DNA from 3 places in the Dryocola mayonis genome. Region 2 is predicted to be linked to each of the others. Evidence: riboswitches for the same ligand, from Rfam matches in the RefSeq annotation. Region 2 holds a riboswitch; each other region holds the start of a gene.
The links. Region 2 has a riboswitch for thiamine pyrophosphate ahead of thiB (thiamine ABC transporter substrate binding subunit). Riboswitches for the same ligand answer to the same signal wherever they lie in the genome.
Positions count from the first base shown of each region.

Region 1: linked by a shared signal. The riboswitch ahead of thiM (hydroxyethylthiazole kinase) and the one ahead of thiB (thiamine ABC transporter substrate binding subunit) in region 2 are both predicted to bind thiamine pyrophosphate.
Region 3: linked by a shared signal. The riboswitch ahead of thiC (phosphomethylpyrimidine synthase ThiC) and the one ahead of thiB (thiamine ABC transporter substrate binding subunit) in region 2 are both predicted to bind thiamine pyrophosphate.

Region 1 is NZ_CP150452.1:2,815,256-2,822,480, forward strand. It holds gene WLO32_RS13615 (hypothetical protein) at 1-231, shown strand, start outside; gene trhP (prephenate-dependent tRNA uridine(34) hydroxylase TrhP) at 367-1,728, shown strand; gene yegS (lipid kinase YegS) at 1,983-2,882, shown strand; gene fbaB (class I fructose-bisphosphate aldolase) at 2,920-3,972, opposite strand; gene thiD (bifunctional hydroxymethylpyrimidine kinase/phosphomethylpyrimidine kinase) at 4,161-4,961, opposite strand; gene thiM (hydroxyethylthiazole kinase) at 4,967-5,755, opposite strand; TPP riboswitch at 5,789-5,885, opposite strand; gene WLO32_RS13645 (hypothetical protein) at 6,664-7,225, shown strand, end outside.
Region 2 is NZ_CP150452.1:665,880-673,104, forward strand. It holds gene araB (ribulokinase) at 1-102, opposite strand, end outside; gene araC (arabinose operon transcriptional regulator AraC) at 444-1,289, shown strand; partial or broken gene WLO32_RS03260 (DedA family protein) at 1,377-2,151, shown strand; gene thiQ (thiamine ABC transporter ATP-binding protein ThiQ) at 2,142-2,849, opposite strand; gene thiP (thiamine/thiamine pyrophosphate ABC transporter permease ThiP) at 2,833-4,443, opposite strand; gene thiB (thiamine ABC transporter substrate binding subunit) at 4,419-5,402, opposite strand; TPP riboswitch at 5,438-5,539, opposite strand; partial or broken gene sgrR (HTH-type transcriptional regulator SgrR) at 5,575-7,225, opposite strand, start outside.
Region 3 is NZ_CP150452.1:3,977,739-3,984,963, reverse strand. It holds gene thiH (2-iminoacetate synthase ThiH) at 1-916, opposite strand, end outside; gene thiG (thiazole synthase) at 916-1,695, opposite strand; gene thiS (sulfur carrier protein ThiS) at 1,697-1,897, opposite strand; gene thiF (thiazole biosynthesis adenylyltransferase ThiF) at 1,881-2,636, opposite strand; gene thiE (thiamine phosphate synthase) at 2,629-3,267, opposite strand; gene thiC (phosphomethylpyrimidine synthase ThiC) at 3,264-5,165, opposite strand; TPP riboswitch at 5,253-5,362, opposite strand; gene rsd (sigma D regulator) at 5,373-5,918, opposite strand; gene nudC (NAD(+) diphosphatase) at 6,016-6,789, shown strand; gene hemE (uroporphyrinogen decarboxylase) at 6,831-7,225, shown strand, end outside.

The sequences.
Region 1 (7,225 bases), 2.1 Mb from region 2:
TATTTAAGCGATATCGGCGTTAACGTTTATGAGAAAAAGACCCTGTCAGCAATCGAAAAGCATCGCTTAAAAGCGAACGGCTTCAGAAAAATGCCTTATGAAACCGAGGCTGAAAATGAAGAACAGGCAATAGACCGTATGCTGGAACACTTCCGCTCAAACGTCTCCTCCCTTAAAGAATTTGCCGGCGATATCAGCATTTCCTCGCCGATTTTTAATTTACTGGTCTAAACATTTGCCCGGCGGTTTACTCCCTACGTCCACGGCGCTACAATTCCCGCCCTAAAATTGGGGTAATCCCCGCGAGCTGCTATAACCGCCTCACCAGGTGAGGTGGTTCTGACCTGACATCAGACCGGAAACATCATGTTTAAACCAGAGCTTTTATCGCCAGCGGGAACGCTGAAAAATATGCGTTACGCTTTCGCCTATGGCGCGGACGCCGTTTACGCAGGCCAGCCGCGCTACAGCCTGCGCGTGCGTAATAACGAGTTCAACCACGAAAATCTGCAGATCGGCATTAACGAAGCCCACGATCTGGGCAAAAAATTCTACGTCGTGGTCAACATCGCCCCGCACAACGCCAAGCTGAAAACCTTTATTCGCGACCTGAAGCCGGTGGTCGAAATGGGCCCGGACGCGCTGATAATGTCCGACCCGGGTTTGATCATGCTGGTGCGCGAAGCTTTCCCACAAATTGATATCCACCTGTCGGTGCAGGCGAACGCCGTCAACTGGGCGACGGTAAAATTCTGGAAACAGATGGGGCTGACCCGCGTTATTCTTTCGCGCGAGCTGTCGCTGGACGAAATCGCGGAAATCCGTGAGCAGGTGCCGGAAATGGAGCTGGAAATCTTCGTTCACGGCGCGCTGTGCATGGCCTACTCCGGCCGCTGCCTGCTTTCAGGCTATATCAACAAGCGCGATCCCAACCAGGGAACCTGCACCAACGCCTGCCGTTGGGAATATAAGGTAGCGGAAGGCAAAGAGGACGAGGTGGGCAATATCGTCCACCTTCACGAGCCTATTCCGGTGCAAAACGTCGAGCCAACGCTTGGCCTGGGCGCGCCGACCGATAAAGTCTTTATGATGGAAGAGGCGAAGCGTCCCGGCGAGTACATGTCCGCGTTTGAAGACGAGCACGGCACCTACATCATGAACTCCAAAGATCTGCGCGCCATTGAGCACGTGGAGCGCCTGACGAAAATGGGCGTCCACTCGCTAAAAATCGAAGGCCGAACCAAATCCTATTACTACTGCGCGCGCACCGCTCAGGTCTACCGCCGGGCGATTGATGACGCGGCGGCAGGCAAACCGTTCGATCCAACGCTGCTGCAAACGTTAGAAGGGCTGGCGCACCGCGGCTATACCGAAGGTTTCCTGCGTCGTCATACGCACGAAAGCCATCAGAACTATGAATACGGCCACTCTATTTCCGAACGCCAGCAGTTTGTCGGGGAGTTCACCGGCGAACGCCGCGGCGACCTGGCGGCCGTGGCGGTGAAAAACAAATTCCTGCTCGGCGACAGCCTTGAGCTGATGACCCCGCAGGGCAACGTGACCTTTACGCTGGAATTATTAGAAAACGGCAAAGCCCAGCCGATTGACGTAGCGCCCGGCGACGGCCACACCGTATGGTTGCCTGTGCCCCAGGACGTCTCGCTGGATTATGCGCTGTTAATGCGTAATCTGGCAGGTCAGACCACCGGCAATTCCCAAGGTAACTAGTTAATTTGAGTTATTTTTTCGCACCGGGATAATTCTTAGAAATCGATCACACACCGCTCGGCTTGAGTTGGGTATGATGCGCGGGCTGAAAAACATAACCCATAAATGCTAGTTGTACCAGGAACCACCTCCTTGGCCTGCGCAATCTCCCTTGCGCAGGCCTTCTTTTTTTGTCGCTAATTCAGCGCGTTCTTACCCTCCCTTACCGTTGATGCGATACACTTTCTTCACTATCGATATTCCTGAGGTAAACCATGGAGAAGTTTCCGGTCACGCTTGTGATCCTAAACGGCAAGGGCGCCAATCTTCCTGAATTGCGTAGTGCCATCGCCGTAATGCGCGAAGAAGGTTATACGCTGCATATACGCGTCACCTGGGAAGAGGGCGATGCCGCCCGCTATGTGGATGAAGCCATTGAGCTCGGCGTGGAAACCGTCGTTGCCGGCGGCGGCGACGGCACCATTAATGAAGTGGCGACGGCCCTGGCGCAACGCGAGCAGGCTAACCGCCCCGCGCTGGGTATTTTACCGCTGGGCACGGCAAATGATTTTGCCACCAGCATCGGTATTCCCGTCGAGCTGGATAAGGCCCTGCAGCTGGCCATGGTCGGCCGCGCCTTTGATATTGATTTGGTGGCGGTCAACAAAACGGCATTCTTTCTGAATATGGCGACAGGCGGTTTCGGTACGCGCATCACGACCGAAACGCCGGAAAAGCTGAAGGCAGCGCTCGGCGGCGCCTCTTATTTTATCCACGGCTTGCTGCGTATCGACACGCTAAAGCCCGACCGCTGCGAAATCCGCGGCGAGAATTTCTCCTGGGAAGGCGATGCGCTGGTAATAGGTATCGGCAACGGTCGTCAGGCCGGCGGCGGGCAACAGCTGTGTCCGCAGGCGCTCATTAATGACGGGCTGCTGGATCTGCGCATTTTTACCGGCGAAGAGCTGCTGCCGGCTTTGTTATCCACCCTTACCCGCCCGGAGGAAAACCCAAACATTATCGACGGGCAGTCCTCATGGTTTGAAATCAGCGCGCCGCACGAAATAACCTTTAATCTCGACGGCGAGCCGTTGAAGGGACGCGAGTTTCGCATCGACGTTCACCCGAACGCCCTGCGCTGCCGTTTGCCACCAAACTGCCCGCTGCTCGGCTAAGGCGAGGCGACAACGGCCGTACGGGGCGAACACAGCGCTAAGCGATGCTAATTTTCGTATCCAGGTAAACATCCTGTACGGCGTTTATCAGCTTCACGCCTTCGGACATGGACTTTTTAAACGCCTTACGGCCCAGAATCAGCCCCATGCCGCCCGCGCGTTTGTTGATAACCGCGGTGCGTACCGCGTTGGCAAGGTCGGTTTCTCCGCCCGCCGCGCCGCCGGAGTTAATCAACCCGGCGCGGCCCATATAGCAGTTGGCCAGCTGATAACGAACCAGGTCGATTGGGTTATCGCTGGTTAGCTTGCTGTAGACGCGATCGTCGGTATAGCCGAAGTTAACCGCCTTATAGCCGCCGTTGTTTTCAGCCATTTTCTGCTTCACGATATCCGCGCCGATGGTGGCGGCCAGGTGGTTCGCCTGTCCGGTCAGATCGGCGCTTACATGGTAATCCACGCCGTCCTTTTTGAAGTCCGGGTTACGTAAATAGGCCCACAGCACGGTGACCATGCCCAGCTCATGCGCGCGTTCAAAGGCGCTGGAAATCTCTTCAATCTGGCGGCGCGACTCAGGCGAGCCAAAGTAAATCGTCGCGCCGACCGCCACGGCCCCCATATTGAAAGCCTGCTCGACGCTGGCATACAGCGTTTGATCGTAAGTGGTGGGATAGCTCAGCGTTTCGTTATGGTTAAGCTTAACGAGGAAAGGAATGCGGTGGGCGTAGCGACGGGAAACCGAAGCCAGCACGCCGTAGGTGGACGCCACGCAGTTACAGCCCGCCTCAATGGCCAGCTCAACGATATTTTTCGGGTCGAAGTAGAGCGGGTTGGCCGCAAAAGACGCGCCCGCAGAGTGTTCCACGCCCTGGTCAACCGGCAGAATGGAAAGATAGCCGGTTCCCGCCAGCCGCCCGGTGTTATACAGCGTCTGCATATTTCGTAGCACCGCAGGCGGGCGATTATTGTCGATCATAACCCGGTCCACATAATCCGCGCCGGGCAGGTACAGCTGGTCTGCAGGAATAGTCATACAACGATGCTGTAATAAGCCGTCGGCGTCTTTGCCAAGCAACTGCGTAATATCAGTCATAATATGCTCCCGTAAGTCTGCGGGCGGGCTGCCCGCAGAGGATAAGATTCCAGGCCCTCGGCGCATGGCGCGCAGGGGCAGACATAATCCTGGTCGCGACTTGCAGCCTTCGCCACCTTCGGCAGCACTTTCAGCCTGCGTCGTTTTGTAACGCTAAGCGGCCACGGCGTAAAAGCTCTTTATCGCCCTCACCACCACTCATGAAAATGATGCACCGGACCGATACCCTGCCCCACCTCCAGCGAATCGGCCTCTTCTAACGCCCGGGACAACCATTTTTTCGCCGCGAGGATGGTTTGCGGCCAGTCGCCGTAACGTGGTCGAAGGGCGGCCAGCGCGGCAGAAAGCGTGCAGCCCGTACCGTGGGTATTTCGCGTTTGCACGCGCGGCGCGGTAAAACGCTGCGCGCCTTCGCGGGTAAACAGCCAGTCAGGGCTTTCAGCGTCATCCAGATGCCCGCCTTTCATCAGCACGGCCCGGCATCCCATGCCCAACAGCGCATCGCCCTGCTCTTTCATTTCGCGTTCGTTGCGGGCATGCGGCGCGTCAAGCAGCGCCGCCGCCTCGGGAAGGTTTGGCGTAATCAGCGCCACCTGCGGCAGTAAACGGCGGCGCAGGCTTTCCACCGCACGGGGAGCAAGCAGCGGATCGCCGCTTTTCGCCAGCATGACCGTGTCCAGCACCACGTTTTGCGCCTGGTAAAAGGCGAGGCGTTCGGCCACCGCCTCAACGATATCCGTTTCTGCCAGCATGCCAATTTTGATGGTATCGATCCGCACATCGCTCAGAACCGAGTCGAGCTGGGCGGCGACAAAGTCGGGTTCAATGCGGTAAACCGACTGCACGCCGCGCGTATTCTGTGCCACCAGCGCGGTAATCACGCTGGCGCCGTAAGCGCCTAACGCCGAGAAGGTTTTCAGATCGGCCTGAATCCCGGCGCCGCCGCTTGGATCGGTGCCGGCGATGGTTAACGCATTGATTCTTTTCATGCCCTTCATGCCAGCGCCTCCTCATTGAGAAGATAAAGCGCATCCAGAAACGCCGGGCTAAAGCTGCCGGGACCACGACCGGCGGCAATCGCCTGCTCGCCGGCCAGTTTCATCAAGCGGCAGGCGGAAGCAACGTTATCCAGCCGGGAACCGGGCTGCGAACAGCAGGCGGCGACCACCGCGGAAAGCGCGCAGCCGGTGCCGACCACGCGCGTCATCAAAGCGCCCCCGCCGGCAATCGCCCATGAACTGCTGCCATCCGTCACGTAGTCAAGTTCGCCGGTGACGGCCACAACCGCGCCGGTTTGCTGCGCAAGCTGCCGCGCTGCCGGTAAGGCGCTTAATGCGTCGGCGGTGCTGTCCACACCTCGTCCACCCGCCACCACTCCCGCCAGCGCGAGGATTTCGGAAGCGTTGCCGCGAATGGCCGCGGGGCGCAAAGACAGAACGTCATGCGCGAATCGAGTGCGAAAAGTAAGGCCGCCGACGGCTACGGGATCGAGCACCCATGGAGTGGACGATTCATTTGCCGCATGAACAGCAGCAAGCATTGCACCGCCGTGCTGCGCGGTCAGCGTGCCGATATTAATCAGCAGCGCGTCGGCCAGCGGGCTAAACTGCGCGGCCTCTTCAGGCTCAATCACCATCGCCGGCGACGCGCCGAGGGCAAGCAGAACGTTGGCGGTGAAGTTTTGCACCACGTCGTTAGTCATACAGTGAACCAAGGGGGAAGAAAGGCGCAGGTTGCGCAGAACGGACGCGGCGCGATGGCCGGGTAACAGGTCAGGTTGCATTACGGGCTCCTGTCCGGCGTGAAGAAGGGATGCCGGACAGGCATCTGACTTCCCTACGCTGGCATTATCCAGATCAGGTGGTACGGGTATTTCTCAGCCTTCACAAGGAAGGGCACCCCGAGTCATGTAGTTTGAATCTCTTTACTTTTTGCCAGATTAGGGGAAGTCGCCTGCTGACGCAAGCCCGCCTTTCCGGTCAGCGGCGCCATCAGGATAAAGCAGATAAAAGAAGTTATTGATACTCTTTATCGTTCTCTTTTAATTCCTTGCCTGTTATTGGCCTGATAACCCAAGCGGATTTTTAATCCGTTAAGACCAGGCAACCATAAATGAAGCCGCCTGTAAGTTATATGATTTGAGGATTATTCCTGGAGAAATCTTTTCCCTTTAATTTAGTATCCGCTGAAATAACCCCAGCCAGCACAGTAAACATGACACGTCAACAATTAAACCACCAGGAACAATACATATTATTTAAATAAGTATCTTTCTTTATAAATCTCTTTCACATCCATATAACAAACCTAACGTTTTCAGGCGGGTTTATTGCTTCAGGGCGCTTTAGCCATTAATGCTAAAGGTTGATCCGGATCAATACTGGGAAGATTATTAAAAGTGATAGTAACGGCTCAAAATCAATATTCATTTGGTTTGCAAAAAGTATCTTTTTTAATCTTTCATAAATTATAAAAACCGTGTCGCCAGGCAGGATGACCACCTCCTTTATAAGTAATTAATACCCACTTTGGGGTATTAATTATAGAGGGTTATTTCGAATGAAATTAAGGATGAACTTTCATATGAAATTTATTAATTCAGGTTTATATGTATTCGGTTAACAGGTTTTAAAGCGAAACGTTTTATTGCGTTTAACCACAAAGTCCCTTAATTCATTGTGAGTTTTGAAAATGAAATCTCGTGTTACATCTATGGTTGCTATTGCTGTTTTATCTGCCGTGTCTTCTTTCGCCCATGCTGATGGCGTCAGCTTTATTGATAACCTGGTGGCGAATCACACTAGTTTTGCTGAGGCGCAAAAAGAGTGGGATCGCATGGATGAAGGCGAACGTAATCAGGCACGCCAGTATGAGGCGGAGATGGGTTATAAGTACACTATCGACCTGAGTAACCAAAACAATAATAACCAGGCTGCTGAAGATCTGAGCCATGAAAACCGTTTTGCACAAACCGGTACTAACCGCAACTGGACCTATTCAACCGGCGTGGCTACCCAACCCCAGGTAACACAAGGCGCTCAACAGGCCCCTTCGATGATGAAAACCGCTACTGTGGTGGACGATCAGCATGTTAATGCTCCGGCTCAGGTTGTGCAGAAAACCCCAATGACGCCTGTTATAGCCGTACCTGAAAAAATAACTAAAAATGATCCGACCGGTAAACCCATTATTGCCCCGGTGATGCCAGCGCAAAGCGTACCTGTGCCGGTAGCTAAAACCCCTGGCATAGACG
Region 2 (7,225 bases):
ATACCACTCTACGCTTGTGGCCAGTTCGCTTCCGTTTTCACAATCCACTGCTAAGGCGCGCACAGAGTCGCTGCCAAAATCGAGGCCCAGCGCAATCGACATTTTTTTACTCCAGACGGTAAACACTTATGTAATGAACAGTAGGTTTTGCCGCCGGAAAGGGTCAGGTCTTAATCGCTGTAGTTATGGATAAAATAGCTATGGGCGCGCGAAATGTGACGCCCCGCAAATATTCGATGTGGACTTTTCTGCCACTGTTATAGACACTTTGGTTAACTTCATAAAAGCATGCGGCGGCCCGTTAAAAAGCATCAGGGCGTGCGGATCGCGGCTTTCTGATAAAAATCAGCCTGTTTGTGAAAATGTAGCCGGGGGCGATGAGAACTCAGTCACGGATATGGACAAATTGTTTCTCTTATCTCTGATAAAAAGCGAGCGTGTGAATGCCTGAACTCCAAAACGATCCCCTGCTGCCCGGCTACTCCTTTAACGCGCATCTGGTGGCGGGATTAACGCCGATTGAGGCGCAGGGGCCGCTCGATTTTTTTATCGACCGGCCGCTGGGCATGAAAGGCTATATCCTCAATCTCACCGTGCGTGGGGAAGGGGTCATCAACAACCAGGGAAAGAATTACGTTTGCCGCCCCGGCGACATGCTGCTGTTCCCGCCCGGCGAAGTGCATCACTATGGGCGCGCCCCGAACAGCAAAGAGTGGTATCACCAGTGGGTTTACTTCCGCCCGCGCGCCTACTGGCAGGAGTGGCTGAACTGGGAGCCGATATTCGCCCATACGGGATTTTATCGCCCCGACGATGCCCGGCAGGAAGGGTTTTCGCAGCTGTTTCAGCAGATAATCGACGCCGGGCAGGCCGAAGGGCGCTACGCGGAGCTGCTGGCGATCAATCTTCTTGAGCAGCTTCTGCTGCGCCGCATGGAAGCCATGAGCGCCTCGCTTAATCCGCCGCTGGATAACCGCGTGCGCGACGCCTGTCAGTACATCAGCGACCACCTTGCGGACAGCCATTTCGATATTGCAAGCGTGGCGCAGCACGTCTGTTTATCGCCATCCCGGCTATCGCACCTGTTTCGTCAGCAGCTTGGCGTCAGCGTTTTAAGCTGGCGGGAAGACCAGCGCATCAGCCAGGCGAAGCTGCTGCTCAGCACCACGCGCATGCCGATCGCAAGCGTCGGGCGCAACGTGGGTTTCGAAGACCAGCTCTACTTTTCCCGCGTGTTCAAAAAATGCACCGGAGCAAGCCCGAGCGAATTCCGCGCGGGCTGTGAATAGCCGCTATTATTCATTCATACAAATGATGCCTTGACGATAGTGTAATCACTCAGGAGAATCGCCTACTCGTTTCTCGACGGATGCTTTATGGAAGCTTTGCTGGAACACTTTATTACACAGTCAGTGGCCTATTCGCTTATCGCGGTAATGCTGGTGGCCCTTTCTGGAATCGCTGGCGCTGGTGGGGCTGATTTTACCGGGCACGGTGATGATGGCGGGGCTCGGCGCGCTGATTGGCAGCGGGCAGGTCGGCTTCTGGCACGCCTGGGCGGCGGGAATTGTGGGCTGCCTGTTGGGAGACTGGATCTCATTCTGGCTGGGCGGACGTTTTAAAGGGCCATTGCACCGATGGTCCTTTATGAAAAAGAACAAGGCGCTGCTGGATAAAACCGAGCATGCGCTGCATCAGCACAGCATGTTCACCATTCTGGTCGGCCGTTTTGTTGGCCCGACCCGCCCGCTGGTGCCGATGGTGGCGGGAATGCTGGATCTGCCCGTGGCGAAATTTATTCTGCCGAATATCATCGGCTGCATTTTCTGGCCGCCGCTGTACTTTATGCCGGGCATTCTGGCGGGCGCGGCTATCGATATTCCTGCGGATATGCAAAGCAGCAGCTTCAAATGGCTGCTGCTGGGCGTGGCGCTGCTGGTGTGGCTGGCGGGCTGGCTGAGCTGGCGCTGGTGGCGCTGCGGTAAATCGGGTCAGGATCGCTTGACGCGCTATCTGCCGCGCGCGCGTTTGCGTTGGCTTGCGCCCTTGACCGTCGCGCTGGCGGCCGGCAGCTTTGCCGCATTGCAGATGCACCCGCTGATGCCCCTCTACCTGAAGATCCTCTGGAAGGTATTATCGGGTCAGCCCTGAGCCGTTTTTATCCCCAGCAGGCCAGAAGCGCTCGCTTCGCCGCTGATTAAACTTGCCGTATCGCCATCCCAAATGATGCGGCCGTCTACCACCACCAGGCTCCTTTCGGCTATGCGCGCCGCATCTTCAATGCTGTGGGAAACCATCAATAAGGTGAGCTGTTTTTGCCGGCAAAGATCCTCAAGCAGCTGCAGCATTTCAAAGCGCAGCGCCGGATCGAGGGCGGAAAAGGGCTCATCGAGCAGCAGCACGGGCTGTTCGCGCACCAGGCAGCGCGCCAGGGCGACGCGCTGACGCTGCCCGCCGGAAAGCTGCGACGGCAGGCGGTCCAGCAGATCGCTAATCGCCATCTGCGCGGCGATGGTCCGCAGACGCTCACGCTGTTCCTTGCTGAGCTTCAGGCCGGGATGCATTCCCAGCCCGATATTTTCCCGCACGCTTAAATGCGTAAAAAGGTTGTTCTCCTGAAACAGCATGGAGACCGGGCGCCGTGCGGGCGCGGTATGGGTATGGTTCTCGCCGCCAAGGATAATTTCCCCGCTGGCCGGCTGCAGAAAACCGGCGATCAGGCTCAGCAGGGTGCTTTTCCCCGCGCCGCTTGGCCCAAGCACCGCCACGCGTTCGCCCGCCGCCACGGTGAGGGAAAAGCGCATCGGCAAATGGTGATAAAGCCAGGTTACATCAGTCAGCGTTAGCATGGCGTCCCGGAAGTTTTTCAATCAGGGTGAACAGGGCAAAACAGAGCATCAGCAGGATAAGCGCGGTGACGGCGCCGTCCTGGCTGCGATAGGAGCCGATTTGCTGGTAGAGATAGAACGGCAGGGTGCGGAAATCTTCGTTGCCGAACAGCGCCACCACGCCGAAATCGCCAATCGACAGCACGCAGGCAAAGGCCAGCGCCTGCGCCAGCGGAATTTTCAGCGCCCGCAGCTCAACTAAGCGCAAACGGCGCAGGCCTTTAATATCCAGCGACTGACACAGCTTGCCGTACCGCTCCGCCACATCGCGCATCGGGTTTTCCAGCACTTTTAGCGCATAGGGGATAGCCATCAGCGCGTTGGTAAAAATCACGATGCCGTCGGCAGACTGCGGCAGGCCGACCGTATTATTCAGCAGCAGGAAGAAGCCGGTCGCCAGCACGATGCCCGGCATGGCGAGAATTAACATGCCGCTCAGCTCCAGCGCCTGTCCGGCAAAAGCGCGGCTTCGCAGACGCAGCTCTCTTGAACTCCACAGCAGCATCATGGTGATGATTACGCAGATAACGCCGGCGGCAACGGCTATCCTCAGCGAGGTGAACAGCGCCCGCCAGAGGATCGGCTGCGCCAGCGCGGTGCTGAATCCGTTATTCACGCCGTCAATGATGACCGCCAGCAGAGGCGGCAATAACAGCAGCAGGGCGAGGGCGATTAACGCACCGTCGCACAGCTTACGACGCAGGTTGTCCTGCGGATCGCGCCAGCCCTGCACCTGGCTTACGCCTGCGGGAATAGCTTTGCTGAACCGCTGGCTTAACAGCACCAGGCCCATACAGCAAATCATCTGTACCAGCGCGAGCAGCGCCGCGCGGGCGGGATCGTAGTCGTAGCTCAGCGCCTGGAAAATAGCCAGCTCGATGGTCGTCGCCTGCGGCCCGCCGCCCAGCGAGAGCACGGTGGCGAAGCTTGCGAAGCAGAGCATAAAAATCAGGGCGGCGGCGGGCAGGATCTGGCGACGCAGCCAGGGCCACTCCACAAAGCGGAAGAAATTCCAGCCCTGCATGCCAAGCTGGGCGGCAAGCTGCCGCTGTTCGCCGGGAATACTTTCCAGCGCCTGCAGCAAAAGCCGCGTGGCCATGGGTAAATTAAAAAAGACGTGCGCCAGCAAAATGCCCTGCAGGCCATAGGGCGAGAAAGTCCATTCCACGCCCAGCCAGGAGCAGAGCGACGCCAGCCAGCCGACGCGTCCGTAAACCGTCAGAATGCCAAATACGGCGACCAGCACCGGCAACACCAGCGTCATGGCGCATAAACGCAGCAAGGCCAGGCGGCCGGGGAAGCGGCGGCGATAGAGCGCGCGTGCCAGAAAGATCGCCGGGAATACCGAAAGGGCGGCGGAGAGAAACGCCTGCCACAGGGAGAAGCGCAGGACGTGCCACAGATAGCTGTCCTGCGCCAGCGCGCGCAGATCGCTTTGCGGCGCGTTAAACCACAGCGCCAGAAAGGCCGCCAGGGCTACCGCCACCACAAGGGCGGCGGCAGACAGGCCCGGCAGCAGCCAGCCGGGAATTAGCGGCTGACTGCGCGTTGCCATGCGCTAATCCAGCCGGCGCGAAGATCGGAGACTTCCTTCGGCGTGAATTCCAGCGAGGTTTGTGGTTTTTTGATGCTGCTAAAGCCTGCCGGCAGCTTCACGTCGGTGACCGGATACATCCAGTTGCCGGTTGGAATGGCGTTCTGGAAGCCCGGCTGGGTGATGAACTTCATGAATTTTTCCGCAAGCTCCGGCTGTTTGCTGGCGGCCAGGCGGCCCGCTACTTCCACCTGCAGATAATGCCCTTCGCTGAAGTCCGCCGCGGCGTAGTTATCCTTTTTCTCTTCAATGATGTGGTAGGCCGGAGAAGTGGTGTAGCTCAGCACCAGATCGCCTTCGCCCTTCAGGAACAGACCGTAGGCCTCAGACCAGCCTTTGGTGACGGTGACGGTTTTGCCCGCAAGCTTCGCCCAGGCCTCGGGGGCTTTATCGCCGTAGACCTTCTGCATCCACAGCAGCAGGCCCAGGCCCGGCGTACTGGTGCGCGGATCCTGATAAATCACCTTCCATTTCTGGTCGCTTTCGACCAGCTCTTTCAGGCTCTTCGGCGGGTTTTTCAGCTTGTTTTTATCGTAGACGAAGGCGAAATAGCCGTAATCGAAGGGGACGAAGGTGGCGTTTTTCCAGCCGCCGGGAATTTTCAGAGCGCTGGTGTCGACGTTGGCCGCGGCGAAAAGTTTGGTTTGCGAAGCCGCTTCCAGAAGGTTGTTATCCAGCCCAAGCACCACGTCGGCCTTGCTGTTTTTACCCTCCATGCGCAGACGGTTAAGCAGCGATACGCCGTCTTCAAGCGCGACGAATTTCAGCTCGCAGCCGCAGTCGGCCTCAAAGGCTTTTTTTACCGCCGGACCCGGACCCCAGTCCGCGGCAAAGGAGTCATAGGTATAAACGGTGAGCAGGGGTTTCGCGAACGCCGGGGCGGCGGCGAGCATGAGCAGCGGCAGTAATTTTTTGAACACTTTGCACCTCTTCAATTAGGGGTGGCAAAGGACTTTGAGCAATAAGCCTCAAATCCCTTCGCCGGCGTTATCCGGATCAGGTTCGACGGGTATTATCTCAGCGCGGACAATTTGTCCTGGCACCCCGTTGAGAACGCGCCATTGTAATGATTCTGTGAATGATTCGGAAGCGCTATGGCTCAGGCGGCGCAAACCAGGCGGATTTAAAATCGAACCAGCCGAGCGTGTTCATTCTGACGCCGCGCATGCTGCGCTGGCCTTCAATGCGCAGCCAGTGGTGAATCAGCGGCAAAATATCATTGCGCTCAACGCGTTGCTGACACCACTCCGGCAGCGCCAGCTCGCCCTGATGCCAGCTAAGGGTGTCGGTTTGCCAGTCGATGCCAATGCATTTTTGAATCAGCGGCACCTCGTAGAGGTGGGCGTAGAGCGAAAACTCCAGCGGCAGGGTGAAGTTGGCGCTGTTAAGCCAGATATCGCTGGCGGCCCGCGCCCTGGTGCCACTCTTCGTAGCTCACCTCCTGCACCTCAAGATGAACGCCGTGCGCGGCGAGGAGCTGCACCATAATATTGCTGATGACCCGATGCTCTACGTGGTCGCGATAGAAAGTCAGGGTCAGGGTTTCAAGGCCGGCGGGCTTCTCCCCCGCGGGCTGCGGGCGCGTATGATGCCAGCGCGGAAGCAGCCCGTAGGCCGGGAACCAGTACTGCTGAATCTGTTCGCCCGCGCCATACAGCAGATTAATAGGGGCAAGCACGTGGCTTACCCAGGCGCGCACGCCGTCATGGCTGCCGCGTGAAGAACGGCTGTCGAACAACAGATAATAGCAGCCCTCCTCCAGCCGGCTCTCTACCGCTTTTTCGCTATCCGGCATGCCCTGCAGCTGTACGGCGCAGCTCACCTCCTCGCCGATCTCCGGCAGCACCCAGAAATTCACCTCGTCAATAAGCGCGCGATAGCCGAAATAGTCATCCCAGGCCTGAATCTTGAGCTGGTTATTGTTATTGCGCACTACGGAATAAGGGCCGGTGCCCACGGGCTGGCGGGAAAAGTTATCCAGCGTCTGCCACTCCCGCGGCAGGATCATCGCGTTCACGCTGCCAAGCAGCCAGGGAAGCCAGCGGTCCGGCTGGGACAGGTGAATATCCAGCGTCCAGGCCGTTGGCGTGCTGATTTGGCTGATATGGGCATACAGCGGCAGGCTATTAATGCGCTGCAAGGAGGTCATTACATCCAGCATGTCCAGCTCGCGGCCATGATGAAAATGAATGCCGGGACGCAGGTAAAAGCGCCACTGCAGGGGCGAAATCTGCTGCCAGTGATGGGCGATATCCGCTTCCAGTTCCCCGTTTTCCTCATTTATGCGCGTCAGGCCGCTGAAAATCTGCCGGGCGATATGCGTCTCTGAACGACGCAGCGCCGAACCGGGCAGCAGGTTCAGCAACGGCCGGTAATAGAGCACGCGCAGAATGTGGCGGCCCTGGCGGAAGCTGCGGCCAAGGTGGGAGATCAGCATCTGCCGCACGGCGGCTTTATCCCCGACGATCTGCACCAGCTGATCGATTCGATCCTGTTCCAGAAGATCCTCGGCCCGCTGCTGCTGGAGCGCCAGGCCGGTATACAGGAATTCAAGCTGCGACCGCTTGCCGCGCCCGGCTTCCGCCTTCCAGCTTAGCCAGCCTTTTTCCTGCATCGCATTTAAAAGCGTACGCATATGGCGGCGCGAGCAGTTCAACATCTCCGCCAGATCGTTAAGCGTAGTTTCTTGCGGCTTACCGTCGCAGCATTGCCACAGGCGGATGAACTGTTGTTGCAAACGACC
Region 3 (7,225 bases), 960 kb from region 2:
AGGGGGATTCGCGCGTGGACAAAGAAAGCTCTACGTCGGGCGCCAGCAGGCGAAAAGCGCAGATCGCCTGCACCAGCTGGCTTTCGCTCATCACCGAAGCGGGCTCCACACCGCCGGTGCAGGGCCGCAGGCGAGGGAAGGAAACAGAATAACGGCTTTGCCAGTAGCGTTGCTGCAGCCACAGCAGATGCTCCGCCACCATAAAACAGTCGGTGCGCCAGCTGTTGGAAAGGCCAATCAGCGCGCCAAGGCCGATTTTATCTATGCCTGCGCGCCCCAGCCGATCCGGGGTTTCCAGCCGCCAGAAAAAATCCTGCTTGTTGCCGCGCAGATGATGCTGCGCGTATACCGCCTGATGATAGGTTTCCTGGTAAACCATCACGCCGTCCAGGCCGAGCGTTTTTAGCTCCGCATATTCATGCTCATCCAGCGGCTGCACTTCCATCTGCAGCGAGCTGAATTTGCTGCGGATGGCGGGCAGATGCTGACGAAAATAATCCATGCCCACCCTGGTCTGATGCTCGCCGGTGACCAGCAGCAGCTGGTCAAAGCCCAGCTTGCGAATCGCCTCGCACTCCCTTGCGATCTCAGATTCATCCAGCGTTTTGCGTTTGAGCCTGTTGCTCATGGAGAAGCCGCAGTAGGTGCAGTCGTTGGCGCAGAGATTTGAAAGGTACAACGGCACATAAAAGCTGACGGTATTGCCAAAACGCTGGCGGGTTAAGCGCTGAGCCCGCTGGGCGAGCGGTTCGAGAAACCGGCCGGCGGCAGGAGAGAGCAGGGCCATAAGATCGTCGCGGGTGACTTTGCGGGCGCTTAGCGCCCGTTCAACGTCTGCCGCCGTTTTAGCGTTGATCTTAAGAGTGATGTCGTCCCAGTCCAGCTCGCGCCAGCGTTCGGTGAAGGTTGCCGCCATCACGCGTCCTCCTGGCTGAACTGCAGAAACTGCGTCAACGGGCTGGAGGCCTGCGCCTGCTGGTGGCGCATCCCTAAGCCGGATTTCGCCGCCGTGGCGCCGGCTTCTACCGCCAGGCGGAAAGCCCGCGCCATCTGCACCGGGTCCTGAGCTACGGCAATGGCGGTATTGACCAGAACGGCGCTGGCACCCATTTCCAGCGCTTCGGCGGCGTGGCTCGGCGCGCCAATACCCGCATCCACAACCACCGGCACCCGTGCCTGCTCGATAATAATTTCCAGCAGGGCGCGGGTCTGCAGGCCCTGATTTGAGCCAATCGGCGCGCCGAGCGGCATTACCGCCGCGCAGCCTGCTTCTTCCAGCCGTCGGCATAAAACCGGATCCGCGCCGCAGTATGGCAGTACGATAAAGCCCTGCTTGACGAGTATTTCAGCCGCCTTCAGCGTTTCGATGGCGTCGGGCAGCAGGTAGCGGGCGTCCGGATGGATCTCAAGCTTAACCCAGCGCGAGCCAAGCGCTTCGCGGGCCAGCCGCGCCGCAAATACGGCTTCCTCCGCCGTTTTGGCGCCGGAAGTGTTGGGCAACAGCTGTACGCCTGCCGCCAGCAAAGGAGCCAGAATAGCGTCGTTATGATTGCGCAAATCGACGCGTTTCATCGCCATGGTCACCAGCTGCGAGCCGGATGCGCGGATGGCCTCCACCATCACCTCGGGTGAGGCGAATTTTCCGCTGCCGGTAAACAGGCGGGAAGAAAAAGTTTTATCAGCGATCTGCAGCATATCAACCTCCGGCTATGGCCTGAAAAAGCAGGATCTGGTCGCCATCGTGCAGCATCTGGGTTTCCCAGCGCGCCCGTGGCACTATGGTCTGGTTTACGGCCAGCGCAACGCCCGGCTTCAGTAAACGCAGCTGTTCCAGCAGTTTTGCAAGCGTCAGGTTATCGGCGCACTGCATCGGCTCATCGTTAAAGTGGATGCGCATCTTGCCCTCCGCAAACCGGGCAGCCCGCGGCTTTCTGCATGCTGAGCGTGCGCCAGCCGTGCTGACGGGCGTCGAACAGCCTTAAAGAGCCGGTCGCCGGGGCCATGCCGGTCAGCAGTTTGATCGCTTCCAGCGCCTGCAGCGTGCCCATTACGCCGACAACCGGGCCGATGACGCCCGCGGTGCGGCAGTTCCTTTCAGGTTCGTTTTCGTCCGGCCATAAGCAGCGATAGCATCCGTTGTCCCAGGGCGGCGTTAACACCATTAGCTGGCCGCCAAACCCCACGGCGCTGGCGGAAATCAAAGGCTTGCCCTGAGCGACACAGGCCGAGTTGATAGCATGGCGGGTTGCCATGTTATCGCTGCAGTCCAGCACCAGATCGACATTGCTGACGGCCTGGCTAAGAGCCTCTCCGTGCAGGCGTTCGCTTATCGCCCGCAGCTGGATGCCGGGGTTAAGCTGCTGAAGGTGACGCCGGGCCGCCTGTGACTTCGGCTGGTCGATATCCTGCGAGGTGAACAGAATCTGGCGCTGCAGGTTGCTGATATGCACCTTGTCGTCATCCGCCAGAATCAACGTGCCGACGCCCGCGGCGGCAAGGTAAAGCGCGGCCGGAGAGCCCAGTCCGCCCAGCCCGACGATCAGAACGCGGCTGGCGAGCAGCTTTTGCTGCCCTTCCAGCGCCACGTCCTCAAGCAGAAGCTGGCGGCTGTAGCGCATGAAATCTGTATCATTCATCGCCGGCTCCCGCGAGTTCAAGAAGCCGCGCCGTCGCCGCCCGCCAGTCCGGCGCCTGGGTTATCGCGCTGACCACCGCCACGCTTCCCACGCCCGTCGCGAGAACCGCAGGCACGCGGTCAATGCTGATGCCGCCGATCGCCACCGTCGGGTAATCGCCGAGGGTTTTGACATGCGCGGCAAGCTGTGCCAGCCCCTGCGGGGAAGAGGGCATCTGTTTGGTTTGGGTCGGAAAGACATGCCCGAGCGCGATATAAGAAGGGCGCGCCGCAAGGGCGCGATCCATTTCCATATTGTCGTGCGTGGAAAGCCCAAGCCGCAGGCCCGCATCGCGTATCGCATCCAGGTTGGCGACGTCCATATCCTGCTGGCCTAAGTGCACGCCGTAGGCGCGATGTTTGATGGCTAAACGCCAGTAATCGTTAATAAACAGCCGCGCCTCAAAGCGCTGGCCGAGCCTGACGGCGGCGATAATGTCGGCTTCGACCTCTTCGTCGCGCTTGTCTTTGATGCGTAGCTGAAGGGTGCGAACGCCCGCCTCAAGCAGCCGGGCAATCCACTCCACGCTGTCCACGACCGGGTAAAGCCCCAGCCGCTGCGGCACGGCAGGGAAATCGGGTTTAGCCGTCATACTTCCTCCTGACGCAGATAAATTTCCCCGCCTTTCGCCCGGAAGGATTGCGACATATCCTCCATGCCGACTTCAATGGCCTGCTTCGCGGCGAAATCGCGTACCTCCTGGGAAATCTTCATCGAGCAGAATTTCGGCCCGCACATCGAGCAGAAGTGCGCGACCTTGCCGGACTCCTGCGGCAGGGTTTCGTCGTGATAGGCGCGGGCGGTGAAGGGGTCGAGCGCCAGGTTAAACTGGTCTTCCCAGCGGAATTCGAAACGCGCCTTCGACATGGCGTTATCGCGAATTTGGGCGCCGGGATGGCCTTTGGCCAGATCCGCGGCGTGCGCCGCAATTTTGTAGGTAATCAGCCCCTGCTTAACGTCCTCTTTGTTCGGCAGCCCGAGGTGCTCTTTGGGCGTGACGTAGCAAAGCATCGCGCAGCCAAACCAGCCGATCATCGCCGCGCCAATGCCGGAGGTGAAGTGGTCATAGCCCGGGGCGATATCGGTCGTTAACGGCCCCAGGGTGTAGAACGGCGCCTCATGGCAATGCTCCAGCTCTTCGGTCATGTTGCGGCGGATCATCTGCATCGGCACATGCCCCGGCCCTTCAATCATTACCTGCACGTCATACTGCCAGGCGATTTTGGTCAGTTCGCCCAGCGTGTGCAGCTCGGCAAACTGCGCTTCGTCGTTGGCGTCCTGAATGGAGCCGGGGCGCAGGCCGTCGCCCAGCGAAAGCGAGACGTCATAGGCGGCGCAGATTTCACAGATTTCGCGGAAGTGCTCATACAGGAAGTTCTCCTGATGATGGGACAGGCACCACTTCGCCATAATCGAACCGCCGCGCGAGACGATGCCGGTAAGACGCCTGGCGGTCATCGGCACGTAGCGCAACAGCACGCCCGCGTGAATGGTGAAGTAATCCACGCCTTGCTCGGCCTGCTCCAGCAGCGTGTCGCGGAACATCTCCCAGGTGAGGTCTTCGGCGATGCCGTTAACCTTTTCCAGCGCCTGATAGATCGGCACGGTTCCGATCGGCACCGGGCTGTTGCGTAAAATCCACTCGCGGGTTTCGTGAATATAGCGCCCGGTAGAGAGGTCCATAACCGTGTCCGCGCCCCAGCGGGTCGACCAGACCAGCTTTTCCACTTCTTCTTCAATGGAGGACGTCACCGCCGAGTTGCCGATATTGGCATTGACCTTCACCAGGAAGTTGCGCCCGATAATCATCGGCTCGGATTCGGGATGGTTGATATTAGCCGGGATAATCGCCCGGCCGGCGGCAACCTCATCACGCACAAATTCCGCTGTGATATTTTCCGGCAGGCGGGCGCCAAAGCCTTCGCCCGGATGCTGGTGGCGTAAGACAGCGTCGCGAATGCGCTCGCGGCCCATGTTTTCACGTACCGCGATAAACTCCATTTCTGGCGTGACGATGCCTTTGCGGGCGTAGTGCAACTGGGTCACGCATTTCCCGCTTTTAGCGCGGCGCGGCGTGAGGCGCGTTTCAAAACGCAGATCGTCCAGGCCGTCGTCAGCAAGGCGCTCTCTGGTATAAGCGGAACTGCGGCCGGCCAGCGCTTCGCTGTCGCCGCGCTCTTCAATCCAGCCGCTGCGCAACGGCAAAAGCCCGCGCAGCACGTCGATGGCGATCGCCGGATCGCCGTAAGGACCGGAGGTGTCATAAACCGGCACCGCGTCGTTGGGCTCGTACTGCGGGTTGTCCTTGCTGCCGCTCGTCATCGTTGGGCTGAGCTGGATTTCGCGCATGGGAACACGAATGTCCCCCCGCGAACCCGTCAGGTAAATGCGCCTCGAGTTCGGGAAAGCGGTGCCTTCAAGCGTATTGATGAAGTGTTGGGCTGCGGCGCGTTGTTCGCGGCGGGTTGGTTTTTTTTCAGATGCAGACATAGCTCATTCCAGTGTTTTCAGGAGTGGCTTGTCAGAACGACGGATGGAGTAATGAATATGGGTGACCCGCGCAGGGGCGTGCCCAAAAGCAGAATTACTCTTGTTCCCTTCGCAGGTTTTAACCTGATCAGGTTCCGCGGATCCCGAATTAACGGTCTCAGCCGGTGCTTTCGCACTCGGCACTCCGACAAGAAGAAGCCCGTATTGCTACGGACCGTTTTGTAAATTACTCGTTAACAGCGCAGAACTCAAGCCGGGCGTGCAAGGGCCGCTGGCGTCGTTTGCACTGCTATGCAGATTGTTGGCGTAAGCCAGCTCAATGAGCTTATCTTCCAGCGAGAAGCGCGCTTCCAGCGCCTCGCCGATACCAGACAATGCCTGCTGGAACTCAATGCAGTTATCATCGTCGATGGCGTTTTCCAGATTGGTGTCGTAGAACTCCATGATCTGTTGGGTGTTGGCCTGCAGCTGCGGATAAATTTGCGTGGCGGCTAAAAGCGGGCTGGTGCCTTCCATTTCATCAATAATGCGCTCATAAATATTGAAATGTCCGGCGGAAAGGTAATCGACAAGATTATGGCAGAAAGTATCCAGCGCCTTTTCATTAAGCGCAGAATGAGATTCCTTGTTAGGCTTGATCCCGACCATATTGTAATACGCCACCAGCAATTGTTTGCGGGCATATAGCCATTGGTCGACTAACTCATTACTACCACCAACGCGCTCAGTCAGACTCTCTAACCGGTTAAGCATGATTGACTCCGTGAGTTATAAGATTTAACGCAAACGTACCCAAAAAAATCTAACGACTATTGTTTATACCAGTGTCCAGGGGGATGTGCACCAGGTTATGGAACGTGTAATTCAAAAATCAGACCACGGCTGGTTTATCGTCAGCCATGAGCAAAAATTATGGTTGCCGCAAGGCGAGCTGCCTTTCGGCGCGGCCGCGGATTTTCAGCTCGACGGCGCCGACGGCAGGCAGATTGGCGAGTGGGAAGGCGAACCGGTCTGGCTGATTCGGCAGAACCGCCGCCAGGATATGGGCTCGGTGCGGCAGGTTATCGATCGGGACGTGGGCCTTTTCCAGCTGGCAGGACGCGGCGTGCAGCTTGCCGAATTCTATCGTTCCCATAAGTTTTGCGGCTACTGCGGACACGAGATGCACGCAAGCAAAACCGAATGGGCCATGCTGTGCAGCCATTGCCGCGAACGCTATTACCCGCAAATCGCGCCCTGCATTATCGTGGCGATACGTCGGGACGATCATATCCTGCTCGCCCAGCATACCCGCCACCGCAACGGCGTTTATACCGTGCTGGCCGGCTTTGTGGAAGTTGGCGAAACTCTTGAACAGGCCGTTGCGCGTGAGGTGATGGAGGAGAGCAATATACGGGTGAAAAACCTGCGTTATGTAACCTCGCAGCCCTGGCCGTTCCCGCAGTCGCTGATGACGGCGTTTACGGCGGAATACCACAGCGGCGACATTAAAATCGATCCTAAAGAGTTGATAGACGCGCAGTGGTATCGCTACGACCAGTTACCCCTGATCCCGGCGGCGGGCACCGTGGCGCGGCGATTGATTGAGGACACCGTCGCCGCCTGTCGGGCAGAGTACGAATGACGTGGTAAACTGGCCGCATACAGCCAAAGGAAATGCAAAAAATGACTGAACTGAAGAACGATCGTTACCTCCGCGCCCTGCAGCGCCAGCCCGTGGATATCACGCCGGTATGGATGATGAGACAGGCGGGACGCTATCTGCCGGAGTACAAGGCCACCCGCGCGCAGGCCGGCGATTTTATGTCGCTGTGTAAAAACGCCGAGCTGGCCTGCGAAGTCACCCTGCAGCCGCTGCGTCGTTACGCCCTGGATGCGGCGATCCTCTTCTCTGATATCCTCACCGTGCCGGACGCGATGGGGCTTGGCCTCTATTTCGAAGCGGGCGAGGGGCCGCGTTTTACCTCGCCGATCGCCAGCCGTGCCGACGTGGAAAAACTGCCGATTCCCGATCCGGAAGACGAGCTGGGCTACGTGATGAACGCGGTGCGCACCATCCG